2 linked regions of the Prochlorococcus marinus str. MIT 0918 genome follow. The protein of the gene in region 2 binds, or shares a complex with, the protein of the main gene of each other region. Links are inferred from orthologs where the notes say so. Each region holds a gene or a part of one and is shown on either strand. Other genes may lie near its edges.

Region 1 (11,240 bases), 130 kb from region 2 along the record:
AATGGAGCCACCGCCTCCTGAGGAACAAAACCCACCTCCACCAGATCAAACCCCTGATGATAACTCTCAAGATGAGGATACCCCTGAAGATGAGGATACCCCTGAAGATGAATCTGCACCTCCCATCCCAGAAGAATTTATGCTTGATCCTGAGGCTTGCGAGATTGATCCAGACTTATTACTTTTTGCTAGTGCAAAATCAAAAAGTGGTAGTAGCGGAAGCAGGTCAGCAGTTTTTAGTGATAGCAGAGGTAGATATGTAAAGCCAATTATTCCTAGAGGCCCAGTTACCAGAATTGCTGTTGATGCAACTTTGAGAGCAGCAGCCCCTTATCAAAAAGCCCGTAAAGCAAGAGAACCTGGAAGAAAAGTAATTGTAGAAGAAGGAGATTTAAGAGCTAAATTACTTCAAAAGAAAGCAGGATCTTTAGTTATCTTTCTTGTGGATGCAAGTGGGTCAATGGCACTCAATAGAATGCAAAGTGCAAAAGGAGCCTTGATTAGACTTTTAACAGAAGCTTATGAAAGTCGTGACGAAGTATCCTTGATCCCATTTAGAGGAGAACAGGCTGAGGTCTTATTGCCACCTACAAGATCTATTACAGCAGCAAAGAGAAGACTGGAAACAATGCCTTGTGGAGGCGGCTCCCCTCTTGCCCATGGTTTAACACAAGCGGCCCGAGTCGGAGCTAATGCACTTGCTACAGGAGATTTAGGGCAAGTTGTAGTCGTCGCAATAACAGATGGCCGAGGAAATATTCCCCTTAGTAAATCTTTGGGTCAGCCTGAGCTGGAAGGAGAGAGTTCTGTTGATTTGAAACAAGAGGTCTTAGATGTTGCTTCGCGTTATCGAATGTTAGGTATTAAACTATTAGTAATAGATACTGAAAGAAAGTTTATTGCTAGTGGTATTGGTAAAGAGTTGGCAGAAGCTGCAGGAGGTAAATATGTTCAACTTCCCAAAGCAACTGATCAAGCTTTGGCTTCAATTGCGATGGATGCAATTAATACCGTGAAATAAATATAAATCTATTATTTGTAAATATCATTAAATAGTTTACCTATCCCAATTGCAGCATCTTTAAAAGCATTAGTCAAATCTTCATCATTCACGAGCTCATCAACTTTGTCACTTATTTTATCAAGCTTTGCAGTGAATGATTGTATGGATGCTGTACTAGCCTTGACATCTTTAAGTACTTCAGGATCGTCGATTGAACCTAAAATATTATTTATGTGTGAAACACTTTTTTTCAGATCTTTGATAATTGGACGAGTCTTTTTTAATTCTAATTTTGACAATTGTATTAATTCATCAAGGTTTGCTTGAGTTGAGTCAAATTGTTCTATAGAAGTCACAACTTTCTCTATGATTTCTTTGTTTTCAGCTTCATTAAGAAACTTATTTATTTCTCCAGTTAGTTTAGAAATATCTTGCAATTCTCTCCCTTCGATGGAATCTCCATCACAAACAATTAACTCTGATGAACAATTGTCTTTTTTTGGCGAAAAACTAAGACTTTTAATTTGCGAACCTTTACTTATTAAGGCTATTTCTGCATCCCCTCCAAGAAGTGAGCTGGTTTGAATCTTTGCAAAAACAGGTTGAAATAAAATCAGATCAGGATTGTTGATAGAAACTTTAGCCATTACATTGTTTTGCCCAAAAGTTATTTTTTTGACAGATCCTACTTGTATACCTCTAAAAGTTACTGGAGTGCCTTGGGATAAACCACTGGCATCATTGAAACTAGCTGTTAAAGACCAGGTCTTTGATGTTAGTTTGATCCCTTTTAGCCAAAGAGTTAGTCCTGAAAAAATGACAACTCCTCCTACAAGGGAAAATCCAACAATGGCATCACGAAAGCTTCGCCGCATGGGAGTTAAATTTCTTTAGGTTTCATTGGCCCTTCAAGGCTACCTGTTCGGAACTGTTTAATGTAAGGGTTTTCACTGGTTTTGAAATCTTCAACGGAACCATCCCACTGAAATCCTCCCCCATATAGCATTAAAACCCTTTCAGCAGACCGTTCAATTGTGCTCATTACATGGCTAACTACTATTGAACATCCTTTGGCTAAAGTGGTTGTTTTGACAATTAGATCTTCAATTCTTGTACTTGCAACAGGATCTAGTCCCGCGGTGGGTTCATCAAAGAGTAATAGAGGCATGGACGAATAAGAGGGGTGGTAAGGATCTTTTATTAATGCACGTGCAAAACTGACTCGTTTTTGCATGCCTCCACTGAGTTGACCTGGGAGTTTGTTTTCAACTTTGTAAAGTCCTACATCCTCAAGACATGAAATAACCATTTCATTTATTTTTTTTTCACTAATGTCTGAGCTTTTTCTTAATAAAAAACCTACATTTTCTGCCACAGTTAGTGATGCGATTAAGGCTGGGTTTTGAAAAACCAATCGCACATCAGGGGGATAATTCTGGTCTAATCTTAAATATTTCTGTAGGTTCCCAAATATTTTTAATTCTCCACTTGAGGGTAGTAAAAGACCCGCTAATAGCCTTAAAATCGTTGATTTACCTGACCCAGATGGCCCAACTATCGCAATTCTTTCCCCAGGCTTCATTGTTAAGTTTACTTTGTTTAAAATAGTATTTAGGCCTAGCTTTATTGATAGGTCTCTCATCTGAACAACTGGGCAATTCTTAGATAATGTTTTTGTAGATGATACATTTTCCATATTGTTTATTTATTGAATTTGACTGAAAAGGACTTTCCCTTAGAGTTCGTTTGAGTCTAATTTGTCAGATTTTGCAATTGTGTTTTTTCTCATAAGTGATTGTGAAAGATAGGATCTCTAGAGGCCATAAAAGTTTCGGAGGGCGAAAAAGCAATTCGAAAAGAGCGAATCAATTTGATTTGCTTTGGCGAATTCAAAGGTCGTTGAGCTGGCTATTGCCAGGGCTTGTCCTAAAAAGATGGTTGATTATATCTGGGATTGGATTAATAGTAGCTTTTTTCGGAGCATCTATATGGGCTGATTTGAGGCCAATTTATTGGCTAGTTGAAGGTATCTTCTTTTTAATTGGAGCAATTACGAAGTTTTTGCCACGAAGTATTACGGGACCATTGGTATTTCTTCTTGGTATTTCTCTTGTAATATGGGGTCAGAGTAGAAGCTTTACATCTATACAGAAGGCAGTAGCACCTGATAAGGATGCTCTTTTGCTAGATGCTTTGCGTGCTAAAAGTAAACTCAATAGAGGACCGAATATTGTTGCAATAGGAGGGGGGACAGGACTTTCTACTCTGCTTAAAGGGCTGAAAAAATATAGCAGTCGAATTACAGCAATTGTGACTGTTGCTGATGATGGAGGGAGTAGTGGAATTTTGAGGAGGGAGCTAGGTGTTCAGCCCCCTGGGGATATAAGAAATTGTTTGGCTGCTCTCTCTACTGAAGAATCTCTTCTAACAAGGCTTTTCCAATATCGCTTTTCCTCTGGCACAGGATTAGTTGGCCATAGTTTTGGGAATTTGTTTTTATCTGCTTTAACTTCGATTACTGGCAATCTTGAAACAGCTATAACAGCTTCAAGTCGTGTACTTGCTGTTCAAGGCCAAGTTGTCCCTGCTACTAATGCAGATGTTAGTTTATGGGCTGAGCTGGAAAATGGCGATCGAATTGAAGGTGAGTCTGCGATTGGGAAGGTTAGATCTCCTATTGCAAGAATTGGATGTTATCCAGAATACCCAGCAGCACTACCTAGTGCGATAGAGGCAATAGAAAATGCCGAATTAATTGTGCTTGGGCCAGGTAGTTTATATACATCTCTTTTACCTAATTTGCTTGTTCCGCAAATTGTTGAGGCAATACAAAAGAGCAAAGCCCCTAAAATATATATATGCAACTTAATGACTCAACCTGGAGAGACTGATGGTCTTGATGTAACAGGTCATGTAAGGGCTATTGAAGCTCAACTGGCTAGTCTTGGGATTACAAGAAGAATTTTTAATTTTATCTTGGCGCATGAATCTGTCGCGCCTTCACCTTTGCTTGATTATTATCTTTCAAGAGGTGCGGAACCAGTTCAATGTGATTTAAATAGTCTTCGAGCCCAAGGGTATAAAGTTTTTACTGCATCGTTACAAAAAGGCATCTCAACTAGTGCAACATTGCGCCATGATCCTGCCCGCCTTTCAAGAGCTGTGATGCATTTTTACAGAAAATATAAAAGAGAAAATTAATATGCATCTTGCATTTCGTAAAAGTCTGGCTGAATATAGTCTTTTCTTAATGGCCATCCTTTCCAATCTTCTGGCATTAATAATCTTTTTAGACGTGGATGACCATCGTAAATAATACCAAACATATCAAAAGTTTCCCTCTCTTGCCAATCAGAACCTCGAAATATTTTATAAAGAGATGGTACAGTTAAATCCCCATTTCTATCAAGGAATACTTTTAACCTTACTTCTCTAGGTTGCTTGCTTTTAAAATAATCTTCTATAGAAATTAGATGGTAGAAAGAAACTAGATTTGCACCTGGGCCTTCATCATATCCGCCTTGACATTGAAGGTAATTAAATCCTATTTCTTTTAACTTTAATACAACATCAATCAGTTTGCTTGGTGCTAAATTGATAATTTCTATTCCGATATGATCAGGTGCACTGTTTGTATGCTCTAATCCTTCATTTGTTAAAAAGTTGCTGATAGGACCAGTCTCATTGACTTGCTCTTTTTCAGAAATATTTTCAATTTTATTGCTCTCTTCTTTTTCCATGATTAGATTAATTTAATTAATTCAGTTAGAAGAAGTTTGTTTTTCTTCTTCTCTTTCTTTTTTAGTTTCTATTTTAATATTTGTTGAAGGGTTTAGCATTATAGATTCATCATCAGTTTTTAAATTTAAGTATTGGCCATTAGTTAATGGTGAAACTCTTTTCATTTGATGTGGAATCGTGAAGTAACGATGAGTTGGAGCTATTTTTTCTCGATCAGTAAATGATTCATTCCCTACTTTTTTTCTTAGCTTTATGACTGCATCAAAGATAGCTTCTGGCCTTGGAGGACAACCTGGTAAATAAAGGTCTACGGGAATTAATTTGTCCACTCCCCTTACAGCAGTAGTTGAGTCTGCACTGAACATTCCCCCTGTAATGGTGCAAGCCCCCATAGCAATTACATATTTTGGATCTGGCATTTGCTCATAAAGTCTTACTAAAGCCGGTGCCATTTTCATTGTCACTGTCCCTGCCACTATTAAAAGGTCTGCTTGTCGTGGTGAACTTCTAGGTACAAGTCCAAACCTGTCAAAGTCAAATCTAGAACCAATTAAAGCAGCGAATTCTATAAAACAACATGCAGTTCCATATAAAAGCGGCCATAAGCTGCTTAATCTTGCCCAATTATGAAGATCATCAAGGCTTGTAAGAATTATGTTTTCGCTTAGGTCACTAGTTATTTGCGGTGCACCAACTGGGCCACAAGTAGCCTCACGAATGTCTCGAATAGCATCTTTTGAAGGAAGATCAGTCACTTAATTAGCTCCATTCAAGTGCTCCTTTGCGCCAGGCATATGCTAGTGCAACAATTAGAATTGAGATGAATATGAGCGCTTCAATAAATGCTAATAAACCAAGCTTGTGAAATGCAACTGCCCAAGGATAAAGAAATACAGTCTCAACATCAAAAATCACAAAAACAAGCGCGAACATGTAATAACGAATATTAAATTGAATCCATGCACCACCTATAGGTTCCATCCCTGATTCATAGGTCAGCTCTCTTTCCCCGGATTTGCTTAATGGAGATATAAGTTTGTTTGTGACTAATGCCAGAATGGGCACAGCCGCTGAAATTAAAAGAAAGCCAAGAAATGCGTCGTAACCCTGAAGAGCAAACATGATGCATCAAAAACTTTATTATTATTTTGACACTCACTTAAGCGCACTTTCCTAGATAGAGTTGGGTTGTGTGAAAGTGCAAACGGTGAGCGATGAACTGAACAATGCATTTGATCAGTCTAAATCCAATGAAATGGAATTTAGTACTGATGATGGTGCAAAACAAAACTCTGATCAAAAAAAACCAGATCTCCCGAGAGATCTTAGTTTTAATAGATTTGAATGCAGAGGTTGTGGTTATGTTTATGACCCTAAAGAAGGCCTTAAAAAATATGGAATTCCTCCAGGGACCTCTTTTTTAGATCTTGACCAAATAAGTTTTAGATGCCCAGTTTGCAGAGCAAGATACCCAGCGTATAAGGATATAGGAGCTAAATTTGAACCTGCTGATGGATTTGAAGATAATGTGGTTTATGGCTTTGGTTTTAATACTCTTCCACCAGGGCAGAAGAATGTACTTATTTTTGGTGGGTTAGCTTTTGCTGCTGCTTGTTTCTTGTCCCTCTATTCCTTGCATTAAGAAAATCATGAAAAAACTACTAGTTTATTCTTTCAATCTCATATTAATTCTCTGCCTAGGCTTAGGTCTAAGTGGGTGTGTTACAACTACAAGACTTCCTACTCAACAAATGAGCCCATGGGAAGAAATTAAATTAGCGAGCGATGATAATCCATTAGATATTGGATTTGTAGACGATAGTCATGGGTTTTTAGTAGGGGCAAATAGGTTGATTCTCGAAACAAATGATGGTGGAGTTACTTGGCAAGATAGAGACTTAGAAATTCCGAGCGAAGAAAATTTTAGGCTAATGAGTATTGATTTTAAAGGTGAGGAAGGATGGCTGGTGGGCCAACCTAATTTGATTATGCATAGTGATAATGCTGGGAAAACCTGGACTCGTTTATTACTTGGAAATAAATTACCAGGAAACCCTTATTTAATAACTACTCTTGATAAAGACTCAGCTGAACTCGCGACTACCGCAGGTGCTGTTTATCAAACAACTGATGGAGGAAATAATTGGGAAGCAAGGGTTGCTGAAGCTTCTGGTGGGGTTAGGGATTTGCGTAGAAGAGATGATGGGTCTTATGTAAGCGTTAGTAGTTTAGGAAATTTCTTTGTCACCTTAGATAAAGAAGATCAAACATGGCAGTCTCATCAAAGGGCTAGTAGTAAGAGAGTTCAAACATTGGGATTTCAACCTAATGGACAGCTTTGGATGCTTTCAAGAGGAGCTGAAATTCGTTTAAATGAACAAGCTGATGATTATGAGAGTTGGTCAAAACCAATTATTCCTTTAGTTAATGGTTATAACTATTTGGATATGGCTTGGGACCCTGAAGGTGAAATTTGGGCTGCAGGTGGGAATGGAACTCTTTTAGTCAGTAAAGATGAAGGAAAAACTTGGGAAAAAGATCCAATTGGTTACGCAACTCCAACAAATTTTATTCGAATATTTTTTATAGAAAATTCCCAGACTAATTCCTCTAAAGGCTTTGCCCTAGGGGAAAGAGGACATGTTTTGCGCTGGGTTGGGGATGCATAAATTGGATTTAAATGCACAACGCTCTGTAACCATGCTGATAAACCTGCCCTATCTTTAGTAACACCCTTGTAGGATCTAGCAGATAATACGCGTGAGGCTATGGCTGCCGGCTCCACCGGGGAACGCCCGTTTTTTGAGATCATTACCAGTGTCCGTTATTGGATTATCCATGCTGTGACACTGCCAGCGATCTTTATCGCAGGATTTTTATTTGTGTCAACTGGCCTTGCCTATGACGCATTTGGAACTCCACGACCAGATACTTATTTTCAGGCTTCTGAAAGTAAGGCTCCAGTAGTGACGCAACGCTTTGAGTCAAAAGCTCAACTTGATCTGCGCCTGAAATAACCAATGACAAATTCTTCTTCTCCCTTACAGGCTGTTGAAGTCCGCACCTACCCAGTTTTTACGGTGCGCTGGCTTGCAGTTCATGCTTTGGCAATTCCAACAGTATTTTTCTTAGGTGCCATTGCTGCTATGCAGTTCATCCGTCGTTAATTTACGACTTACTTTTTTAGCTATGCAAGTCAATCCAAATCCAAACAAGCTTTCGGTTGAGCTGAACCGAACAAGCCTTTATCTAGGGCTTTTGCTTGTTTTTGTTCTAGGGATTTTGTTCTCAAGCTATTTCTTTAATTAAATTCTTCTTTAATCATGAGCTCTAAATTAAAGGGACCTGATGGACGTCTACCAGACAGGCTTCCAGATGGTCGACCAGCTGTTTCATGGGAACGACGTTGGACAGAAGGGCAACTACCTTTATGGTTAGTAGCAACTGCAGGAGGCATTGCAGTTATTTTTGTTCTAGGTATTTTCTTCTATGGTTCTTATACAGGCGTAGGTTCTGCTTAAGTAATCTGGAATAAAATTATTTTTCATTGAAGTTTCCCCAGTAACTTTCTGTAAAAAGGTTTATTTTTACTCGAGTCTTCTGGGGAACTTTATCTTTTGAGGTCATAAGGCTGTTTTTTAGTGCTTTATGGGCATCGCTATTTGGCCTTGTTGATGAAATTCTTTTTGCAGTAGAAGTTATTATTTTAGTTGCGAGCTTTGCGTTGGTTGAAAGGTTATCTAAAACCATATCTACACTTACATTCCCATATCCTTCATGCCAACAGTCGTAGTCAGTCACCATAGATAATGAAGAGTATGCGATTTCAGCTTCTCTAGCTAATCTTGCTTCTGTATGGTTTGTCATCCCAATAACTTTGCACCCCCAACTTCGATAAAGATTAGATTCGGCTTTTGTAGAAAATGCTGGTCCTTCCATTGCAAGATAAGTGCCACCTTTATGAATTTGGCGGCCTTCAGGCATTAGCTTTTCTCCTTCTTCAGTGAGTAATCTAGATAATGTGGGGCAAAAAGGATCTGCCATGGTTACATGAGCCACAGCACCGTCAGAAAAAAAAGTTAAAGGCCTTTGATGAGTTCTATCAATAAACTGATCAGGTACAACCATATCCAAAGGCCTTACTTGTTCTTGTAGAGATCCAACTGCGGATGGTGAAAGAATCCACCTTACATTTAATGACCTTAAAGCCCAGATGTTGGCTCTGTAAGGAACTTCAGTAGGAGTAAAAGTGTGATGCCTTCCATGTCGGGCTAGAAAAACCACTTCCATTCCTTCTAGATTGCCTAAGCGCAAATTGTCAGATGGTTTGCCGTATGGTGTTTCAATTTCTAATTCTTTTACATCTTTAAGATTTTCTATTGAATAAAGACCGCTCCCACCTAAAACACCAAGCTTTGCATTCTCTAAAAAAGAAGGCTGGTTGGCTTGTTCAATATCATTTGAAGGAAAATGTTGGTTGATCATCTTTTGTTATTAGGAGGTGGCCATACCCATGCACTTATTTTGCTGCGTTGGGCAATGAATCCACATTTAAGGCCAAAGGGTTTGATAACTTTGATAAATAGAGATAGTACATCTATTTATTCAGGAATGTTTCCTGGCCTTGTTGCAGGAAATTATCAGTTAGAGGATTCTTCAATAGACTTAAGAAAATTGGCATCGTGTGCTGGGGTCTCTTTTATTGTTGGGGAAATTAATGCATTAGATCTTAATGAAAAGAGAGTTTTTATTAACTCTCGTTCTTCTATTGGCTTTTCAAAGTTAAGCATCGATGTTGGATCTGAAACTGCTGTAGATGCCAAAACATTAAAAATACTTTTAGATAAGAGTTTAAGTGTTCCTATCAAGCCCTTTAAAAAATCTTTCCAATGGATAAAAAATTTAGATTTAGATAGCGCCTCTAAAACACCATTAACAGTTATAGGGTCGGGACTTGCTGCCATTGAAATTGTTTTTGCATTAAAGAAAAGGTGGCCAAGTAGAAGAATTAGATTGAGAGCTCATTTGAACAAGCTAGATAAACATTTTAAGCATGCATTGAATCGCGCTAAGATTGAAATATTAGATGAAACAGCTTTAATCTTTGGCCCTGCATTGTTATGTACGGGGAACCAAGCTCCTCAATGGCTAAAAGCAAGTGGTTTGGAGGTTAATAAGAGTGGCAGGATTCTTACTAAAGCTACTTTTGAGGTTCTTGGACAATCAGATATATTTGCTGTTGGTGATTGTGGATTGTTAGAAAACAATAATCGCTCTCCATCTGGTGTATGGGCAGTTAGAGCAGCAAAACCTTTAGCTAAAAATATTGAAAGATCTTTTGCTGGTGAAAGCCTTATTTCTTGGCACCCTCAAAAAAATGCTTTGCAGTTGGTCGGAGGTTATGCAAATCCTTATAAAAAAAATGCTGTGTTTGTTTGGGGTCCTTTCCTATTTGGCTTTAAAAATATCTTTTGGAAATTGAAAGAGATTTTAGATAAAAGCTTTATAGAAAAGTTCAAGAATTTGGCAACAATGGAAAATGAACAATCAATGGATGGTTGTAGAGGTTGTGCTGCGAAAATTTCAGCTACATGCCTTAACTCTGCTTTAAAAGCATCTGATCTTCAAGAATTACAAAGCAGTCCAGAAGATGCAGCTTTAGTAGCATCTTTTGCAAAAGGTCTTTCTTGGTTTCAAAGTGTAGATGGATTTCCTGCACTTATAAGTGATCCTTGGTTGAATGCGCGCTTAACTTCTTTACACGCTTGTTCTGATTTGTGGGCAAAAGGTTCATCTGTTGCTTCTGCTCAAGCCTTGATTACTCTCCCAGCTGTTTCGCCAACTTTGCAAGAGGAAATGCTGATTCAGTGTATTACTGGAATTAAATCTGCATTAGAACCTCAGGGAGCCAAGCTGATTGGAGGCCATACTTTTGAATCTAGAGCCCCAGTGCCCTTTTCAATCACTATGGGGATAGAGGTCTCTTTATCAGTAAATGGCTTTATAGCTGAAAATGAAGGTGAACCTTTAAATAAATTTGGACTTCAATTAGGCGATCAGATCCTTATTAGTAAGGGGCTTGGCAGTGGTGTTATTTTTGCTGCAGCTATGGAAGAGAATTGTCATTCTCATTATTTAGATCAAGCATTATTTGAACTTTCGCAAAGCCAACATATTCTTTTGGATGATATTAGATCAAACTGTCTGAATTCCTCCCAGAAATCTTTAGTACATGCATGTACGGATATCACAGGTTTTGGGTTGCTCGGACATTTAGGGGAAATGATTCATGCAACAAACATTGATAGATTAAAAGCGTGTTTACCGTTATTGAAAGTTAATCTTTTTGCTGACCGTATTCCAAGTTTAAATGGTGCAAAAAAACTTTTAAGATATGGCTATCATAGTACTTTGGCCCCAGCTAATAGAACTGCTTGGTCTTTATTAAATCAAGGTAAAAACTCTTCAGGCCTTATAGAATTACTTTTTGATAGCA
Region 2 (6,242 bases):
CTTATCCAATGCTGGTAAGAGATTTTCACGCAGTTATTGGGGAAGAGACTAAAAGTCAATGTAAACAAGCATTTGGTAGATCACCAGACATATTGCTCGCTTGCGTCGGAGGTGGTTCTAATGCAATGGGCTTATTTCATACATTTGTTGAAGATCAATCAGTAAGAATGATAGGAGTTGAAGCTGCTGGTGATGGCGTCAATACTAATAGACATGCTGCAACTATTACCGAAGGGCGTGTAGGTGTACTGCATGGCGCAATGAGCCTTCTTCTGCAAGATGACAATGGGCAAGTTCAAGAAGCTCATTCTATTAGTGCTGGACTGGACTACCCAGGGGTAGGGCCTGAACACAGCTACTTAAAAGAAATAGGTAGAGCAGAATATGTAGCTGTAACTGATCTAGAAGCACTAAATGCACTACAACTGGTAAGTCAAAAAGAAGGTATTATTCCGGCTTTGGAAACCGCACATGCATTTGCATATTTAGAGAAACTATGTCCATTACTTTCATCTAATACAGAAATTGTTATTAATTGTTCCGGTCGTGGTGATAAAGATGTCAATACAGTAGCCAAGCACCTGGAGTCAACAGGAATGAATTGATAAAAACTTTCCTTTAATAACGAGGGACTGAATCATCTATTTGCATGCTCCAAGCATCTATGCCTCCCTCCAAATTCCAAACGTTATAGCGATCATCCTGTTCTATTAACCAAAGAGCAAAATTCCAGCTGCGTATACCTGAATGACATAAAGCAACGATTGGTTTTTTGAACGATAAATTACTTTTTAAACTTGTGGTCCAAACCGAAGCCTGACTTAAAGGTAGATGAACTATTGGGGAAGGGAACGCCGCAATGTCTAACTCTGCTTGTTCGCGGACATCTACTAAAAGGGGCTGTTTGTCTTTATCTTGAAGCCATTTTTCTAGTTGGCGAGGAGTTAAATTTTGAGGCGTCTTTTGATTCATTTCGTTATTTAAAACACTAAAAGAAAATTCAGCACTTATAAAGAAGATACCTTAAACAAGTAGTTACCTAGAAATGAAGATACAAACTATCTTTATAAGCTTACTTGTCACTATAATCTTCATACTTTCAATTCTACTTGGAACACGTGTCACTTTAAACAATCAACAACCTTCAGATTTATTTCAACAAAGCATTACATTACCTGAAGCTGCAAAATTTGTTCCTAAAAATTCTTATCTAACAATTCATTTTAAAATTAATCTGAATAAAATTGATAACTATATTGAACCATTAACAAATAAAGATAAGAAGAGTATTGCAATCAACAATATCAATGAATTAAGGGATGGTTTATTTAGTCTAATAGGTTTAGATTTCAAAAATGACTTATCAAGTTGGATTGGTTCTGATCTTAGTTTTTCAGTTTTCAATGCAAAGGAAAGTTCAGATCATAAAGAATGGCTATTAATTACCCAATCTATAAATGAACAAAATACTAAAGATTTCATAGATAGGTTCTTGAGAAATCAAACAAATACTGGAGGGGATGTAAAAAAAATAAACTATAAAGATCAAGAAATATTTTCCGCTGTCAGGCCCAATTCTGATTCAGAAGACAATGAAATATCAATGGTATTATTAGAAGATGATCAACTACTTATTTCATCAAATAAAGAAATAATAATTGAGGCAATAAGCACATCAAAAGATACCAGTTTAAATCAACTGCATGACAAAGAATTAAAAGAATTAATAAGTACATTAGAGGATGGAATGGCATTGATAACTGCCTCTCCTAAGGCCTTGGAATTATTATTTAAAACTCCTAAAGAAATTACTACTAAGCTTGCAAACAATAGTTTTGTGGGGTCCATAAGAACCAAAGGCAAAGACATATCTCTTAATAGTATTTTCAATTTTAAACAGCCCTTCATTGGGGTTTCCAATCAAAGCAATCAAGCTATAGAAATGATCAAAAACATACCAATTTCTTCTAAAACTATTGCGATTATTAGCGAGCCAAAAGAAATACTGCAATCCTCGAAAGCTAATATCTATAGTCAATGGTTAGGTCCAGTTGTTAACAACTCATTATCAACTAAGGATTCTAATATAAAAAAAGCAATATTTGAATCAAGTACAGAGCCGTTAATATATATAAGTCAAGAGGATAGCTGGATCATAGAATCAACTCCAGATTTGGATATATCAAATATAGAAGAAATACTAAAGAAAAATAATTATGAGATGAAAAAGATTCTTACAGATAATCATGAATTAGAAGTTTGGTATACTATTGCTCTAGAAGAAATAAATGATATTTATAAAATCAATCCAAAAGTAAGTTTAATTGTGGAGAAAGCGCCTAACAAGATTAAATGGAGCAATGAGATATCAAACTTTGAGAATAAACTAACATTCAAAAAAGACAACCCTATAATAAATACATTCCCTGAAATCCAAAATCATAGCAACTTATTAACTCACCAAATCTATTTAGATCAAAGTACAACTAAAAAAGTACTTAAGAATTGGAAGCCATGGCAACTTTTAAAGGCAATCTCAACAAAATCTACTGACTCACATATTCAGAGGTTGAGCCTAGCCCTAGGAACATATGATGATAATCAAGAAACCCTGCTAAACTTTCAAGCCCAAGCATCTCTTAATTAAAGCCTCTCTAAAGAAACGAACGAATCACTTCATTAAGTAAAATAGGTTAGAAATATTTTTCCGTTAAAAGTTGGAGCATAAAGCAATAGAAAATCAACAAGATTCCAAAACCATGGTTTTGAAACCTGGCCTGGAAGGAGTTCCCGTCACTCAATCATCTATCTGTGATATCGATGGTATTAAAGGTGAGCTTAGATATAGAGGTTATCCAATTGCAGAATTAGCTTCAAAAAGCAGTTTTTTAGAAACTGCATATCTTCTTATATGGGGAAATCTCCCAAGCTCTCAAGAACTGAGAGATTTTGAAAATGCTGTACAAATGCATCGGAGATTAAGTTTCCGAGTTAGGGACATGATGAAATGTTTCCCAGCAACTGGTCACCCTATGGATGCATTGCAATCAAGTGCTGCATCTTTAGGTTTATTTTATTCAAGAAGAGCTATTGATAATCCCGAATATATTTACGATGCGGTAGTCAGGTTAATAGCCAAAATCCCAACAATGGTGGCTGCTTTCCAATTAATTAGGAAAGGACAAGATCCAATACAACCTAGAGACGACCTACCATATTCTGCAAATTTCCTTTATATGCTCACCGAGCGCGAACCAGACCCATTAGCAGCAAGAGTACTTGATAGATGCTTAATACTTCATGCAGAACATAGCCTTAATGCGAGCACATTTAGTGCTCGCGTAACAGCAAGTACTTTGACTGACCCATATGCTGTTATCGCTTCAGCAGTAGGAACACTTGCAGGGCCATTGCATGGTGGTGCAAACGAAGATGTTATAGCAATGCTCGAAACTATTGGCACTCCTGATAAGGCAAATAACTATTTAAATAATGCAATTGCACAAAAAAGCAAAATCATGGGGTTTGGGCATAGAGAATATAAAGTAAAAGACCCTAGAGCATCACTTTTACAAGAATTTGCAGAAGATCTTTTTGCTAGATTTGGTAAAGATGAAATGTATGAAGTAGCAAAAGCAGTAGAACAAAATGCAGGACCTTTGTTAGGGCCTCGTGGTATATATCCAAATGTTGACTTTTATTCAGGACTGGTTTATAGAAAACTAGGCATCCCAAGAGATCTTTTTACCCCTATTTTTGCTATTTCAAGAGTTGCTGGATGGCTCGCGCATTGGAGGGAACAACTTAGTGCTAATCGTATTTTTCGACCTACGCAGATATATACAGGTGAAAAAAATCGAACATGGAAAGCATTAGAAGAGAGAGCTAATAACTAATACGAGTAAATTTGATACACAGTAATTAGTAAGATTTTTCACTACTCTTAAGAGAGATTTTTATTCTCCCTTGAATACAGGCTTAGACATTGAATTGAGCTTCAATAACCTCTTGCAAGGGATAGGTGTTCCTCCAGAGATTTCTCATATTCTTTGGTTGCCACTCCCAATGTTATTAGTGCTATCTGTTGCTTTAATTGGAGTACTAGTTACAGTCTGGCTCGAAAGAAAAATTTCTGCAGCTGCTCAACAACGGATTGGACCCGAATATGCCGGTGCTCTCGGTATTTTGCAGCCGATGGCAGATGGATTGAAGCTCCTTGTTAAAGAAGACATAATCCCTGCAAAAGCTGATAATTTACTATTTACTGTTGGCCCTGTTTTAGTTTTAGTACCAGTAATACTTTCTTGGTTAATTATCCCTTTTGGTCAAAATTTACTAATTAGTAATGTTGGAATTGGAATCTTCTTATGGATTGCATTAAGTAGTATTCAACCTATTGGTTTATTAATGAGTGGCTACGCATCAAATAATAAATATTCTTTATTAGGCGGTTTAAGAGCAGCCGCACAATCAATTAGTTATGAAATACCTCTTGCACTAGCTGTTTTAGCAATTGTAATGATGAGCAACTCTCTCAGCACTATAGATATTGTTAATCAACAAAATACTGTTGGTTTTTTTAGTTGGAATATATGGAGGCAACCAATTGGCTTTTTGATTTTTTGGATATGTGCACTTGCAGAATGTGAAAGACTGCCATTTGATCTTCCAGAAGCAGAAGAAGAATTAGTAGCAGGATATCAGACTGAATATGCTGGCATGAAATTTGCTCTTTTTTATCTAGGAAGTTATATAAATCTGGTTTTATCTTCTTTATTAGTATCAATTTTATATCTAGGTGGATGGGGCTTTCCTATTCCAATTGAATGGTTAACTAACATTCTGGGTGAAACAGCAAATGCACCGGTTGTGCAAATCATTACAGCTTCTATAGGAATAGTAATGACCGTCTTCAAAACTTTTCTTTTAGTTTTCTTAGCAATTTTACTTAGATGGACTACACCAAGAGTACGTATAGATCAATTACTTGATCTAGGTTGGAAATTCTTGCTTCCTATTGCTCTTGTAAATTTACTCTTCACTGCAGCTCTTAAGTTGGCATTTCCTATTGCATTTGGAGGATAAAAAAGAAACCTTCGAATTAGCAATTGAAAACAAAATACAATTTTAAAAGTAAAGGCACTTATTTCTTTAGAAATCCCTGTAATATCAAAGTATTGGGTTATCTAAATAAGTAATTGCATTCACATGACTAGCTTTTTTCAAAAAGTAGCAGATTATAGTCAAAATGCAGTCAGCGCTGGTAAATACCTCTTGCAAGGTCTAGCAGTAACTTTTGACCATATGCGCAGGCGTCCCATTACTGTTCAGTATCCATATGAAAAATTAATTCCTTCAGAAAGATATAGAGGAAGAATTCATTATGAGTTTGATAAATGCATTGCATGTGAAGTATGTGTAAGAGTCTGTCCAATCAATCTTCCAGTTGTTGACTGGGTAATGAATAAAGAGACTAAAAAGAAAGAACTTCGTAATTATTCAATTGACTTTGGAGTATGTATATTTTGCGGAAACTGTGTTGAATACTGCCCTACTAATTGTTTATCAATGACAGAGGAGTATGAATTAGCAGCTTTTGATCGCCATAGTCTTAATTTTGATAATGTAGCTCTAGGCAGACTCCCGACGAACGTTACTACTGATCCATCTGTAATCCCTTTAAAAGAACTTGCTTATCTACCTAAAGGAATAATGGATCCTCATGAATTAACTCCCAACGCAGCTCGAGCAGGTAAATTACCAGAAGAAGTATTGAACTTAATTAACAAGGAAGACGTTAGTGATAACAAAAACGTGGAAATGAATCAATCCAAAATAGAGGAAGAGTAATAATGAATATAGTTAGTAGTACGCAACAAATTTGCTTTTTAATTCTTACAATTATAATTATTGGTGGAAGTCTGGGAGTTGTATTAATAAATAATATTGTTTACTCAGCCTTCCTTTTGGGTGGTGTGTTTATGTCAGTAGCAGGGTTATATCTTTTATTAAATGCAAGTTTTGTTGCTGCAGCTCAGGTATTAGTTTATGTAGGTGCAGTAAATGTTCTCATTCTTTTTGCAATCATGTTAGTCAATAAGCGCGAAGAACTTAAACCAATCAAAGGGTTAAAAATAAGAAAGTTTTTTTCAGGTATTGTTTGTGGTGGACTTCTTTTATTATTATTTCGTGTAGACATCACAACTAAATGGTCTTTACCTGGCCCTAAAGCAATCGGTGAA

Evidence for each region.
Region 1: the proteins of nuoH (region 2) and nuoB are in contact, whole or in part, in a crystal structure (PDB 6Y11), measured with the Thermus thermophilus proteins. The link is inferred for Prochlorococcus marinus str. MIT 0918 from one-to-one orthologs. Residues at the interface, in WP_096411122.1 of Thermus thermophilus: Arg36, Val44, Arg45, Met46, Gly47, Pro48, Asn49, Arg50, Val51, Leu57, Gln58, Ala61, Asp62, Ile64, Lys65, Ile67, Phe68, Lys69, Glu70, Ile72, Val74, Glu223, Ala224, Glu225, His233, Thr234, Glu235, Tyr236, Ser237, Trp241; in WP_096411117.1 of Thermus thermophilus: Arg16, Glu17, Gly18, Leu24, Leu27, Val28, Trp30, Gly31, Arg32, Asn34, Ser35, Trp37, Thr54, Asp55, Ala56, Asp59, Ala61, Arg62, Phe63, Gly64, Glu66, Val67, Phe68, Arg69, Ala70, Ser71, Arg73, Gln74, Ala75, Asp76.

The regions. Positions count from the first base shown.
Region 1 is NZ_CP114780.1:1,563,210-1,574,449, forward strand. What follows is about bases 3,619-6,601. They hold nuoB (NADH-quinone oxidoreductase subunit NuoB), read right to left. Parts: upstream 5,473-6,601; coding sequence 4,765-5,472; downstream 3,619-4,764. Other genes in these bases: O5636_RS08470 (gluconeogenesis factor YvcK family protein), read left to right, coding at 3,619-4,204; O5636_RS08475 (NAD(P)H-quinone oxidoreductase subunit J), read right to left, coding at 4,201-4,743; O5636_RS08485 (NAD(P)H-quinone oxidoreductase subunit 3), read right to left, coding at 5,504-5,866; O5636_RS08490 (rubredoxin), read left to right, coding at 6,000-6,386; O5636_RS08495 (photosynthesis system II assembly factor Ycf48), read left to right, coding at 6,394-6,601. Also shown: bchD (magnesium chelatase ATPase subunit D), read left to right, coding at 1-1,021; O5636_RS08460 (MlaD family protein), read right to left, coding at 1,033-1,878; O5636_RS08465 (ABC transporter ATP-binding protein), read right to left, coding at 1,884-2,699; more of O5636_RS08470, read left to right, coding at 2,801-3,618; more of O5636_RS08495, read left to right, coding at 6,602-7,413; psbE (cytochrome b559 subunit alpha), read left to right, coding at 7,513-7,761; psbF (cytochrome b559 subunit beta), read left to right, coding at 7,765-7,911; O5636_RS08510 (photosystem II reaction center protein L), read left to right, coding at 7,934-8,053; O5636_RS08515 (photosystem II reaction center protein J), read left to right, coding at 8,068-8,265; mtnP (S-methyl-5'-thioadenosine phosphorylase), read right to left, coding at 8,282-9,229; selenide, water dikinase SelD, read left to right, coding at 9,215-11,240. UniProt on the Escherichia coli protein: NDH-1 shuttles electrons from NADH, via FMN and iron-sulfur (Fe-S) centers, to quinones in the respiratory chain. The immediate electron acceptor for the enzyme in this species is ubiquinone.
Region 2 is NZ_CP114780.1:1,433,673-1,439,914, reverse strand. Bases 3,136-6,025 are described here. They hold nuoH (NADH-quinone oxidoreductase subunit NuoH), read left to right. Parts: upstream 3,136-3,966; coding sequence 3,967-5,085; downstream 5,086-6,025. Other genes in these bases: O5636_RS07755 (NADH-quinone oxidoreductase subunit J), read left to right, coding at 5,853-6,025; ndhI (NAD(P)H-quinone oxidoreductase subunit I), read left to right, coding at 5,209-5,850; O5636_RS07770 (citrate synthase), read left to right, coding at 3,136-3,896. Also shown: trpB (tryptophan synthase subunit beta), read left to right, coding at 1-605; O5636_RS07780 (rhodanese-like domain-containing protein), read right to left, coding at 619-972; O5636_RS07775 (DUF3352 domain-containing protein), read left to right, coding at 1,046-2,647; more of O5636_RS07770, read left to right, coding at 2,760-3,135; more of O5636_RS07755, read left to right, coding at 6,026-6,242. UniProt on the Escherichia coli protein: NDH-1 shuttles electrons from NADH, via FMN and iron-sulfur (Fe-S) centers, to quinones in the respiratory chain. The immediate electron acceptor for the enzyme in this species is believed to be ubiquinone.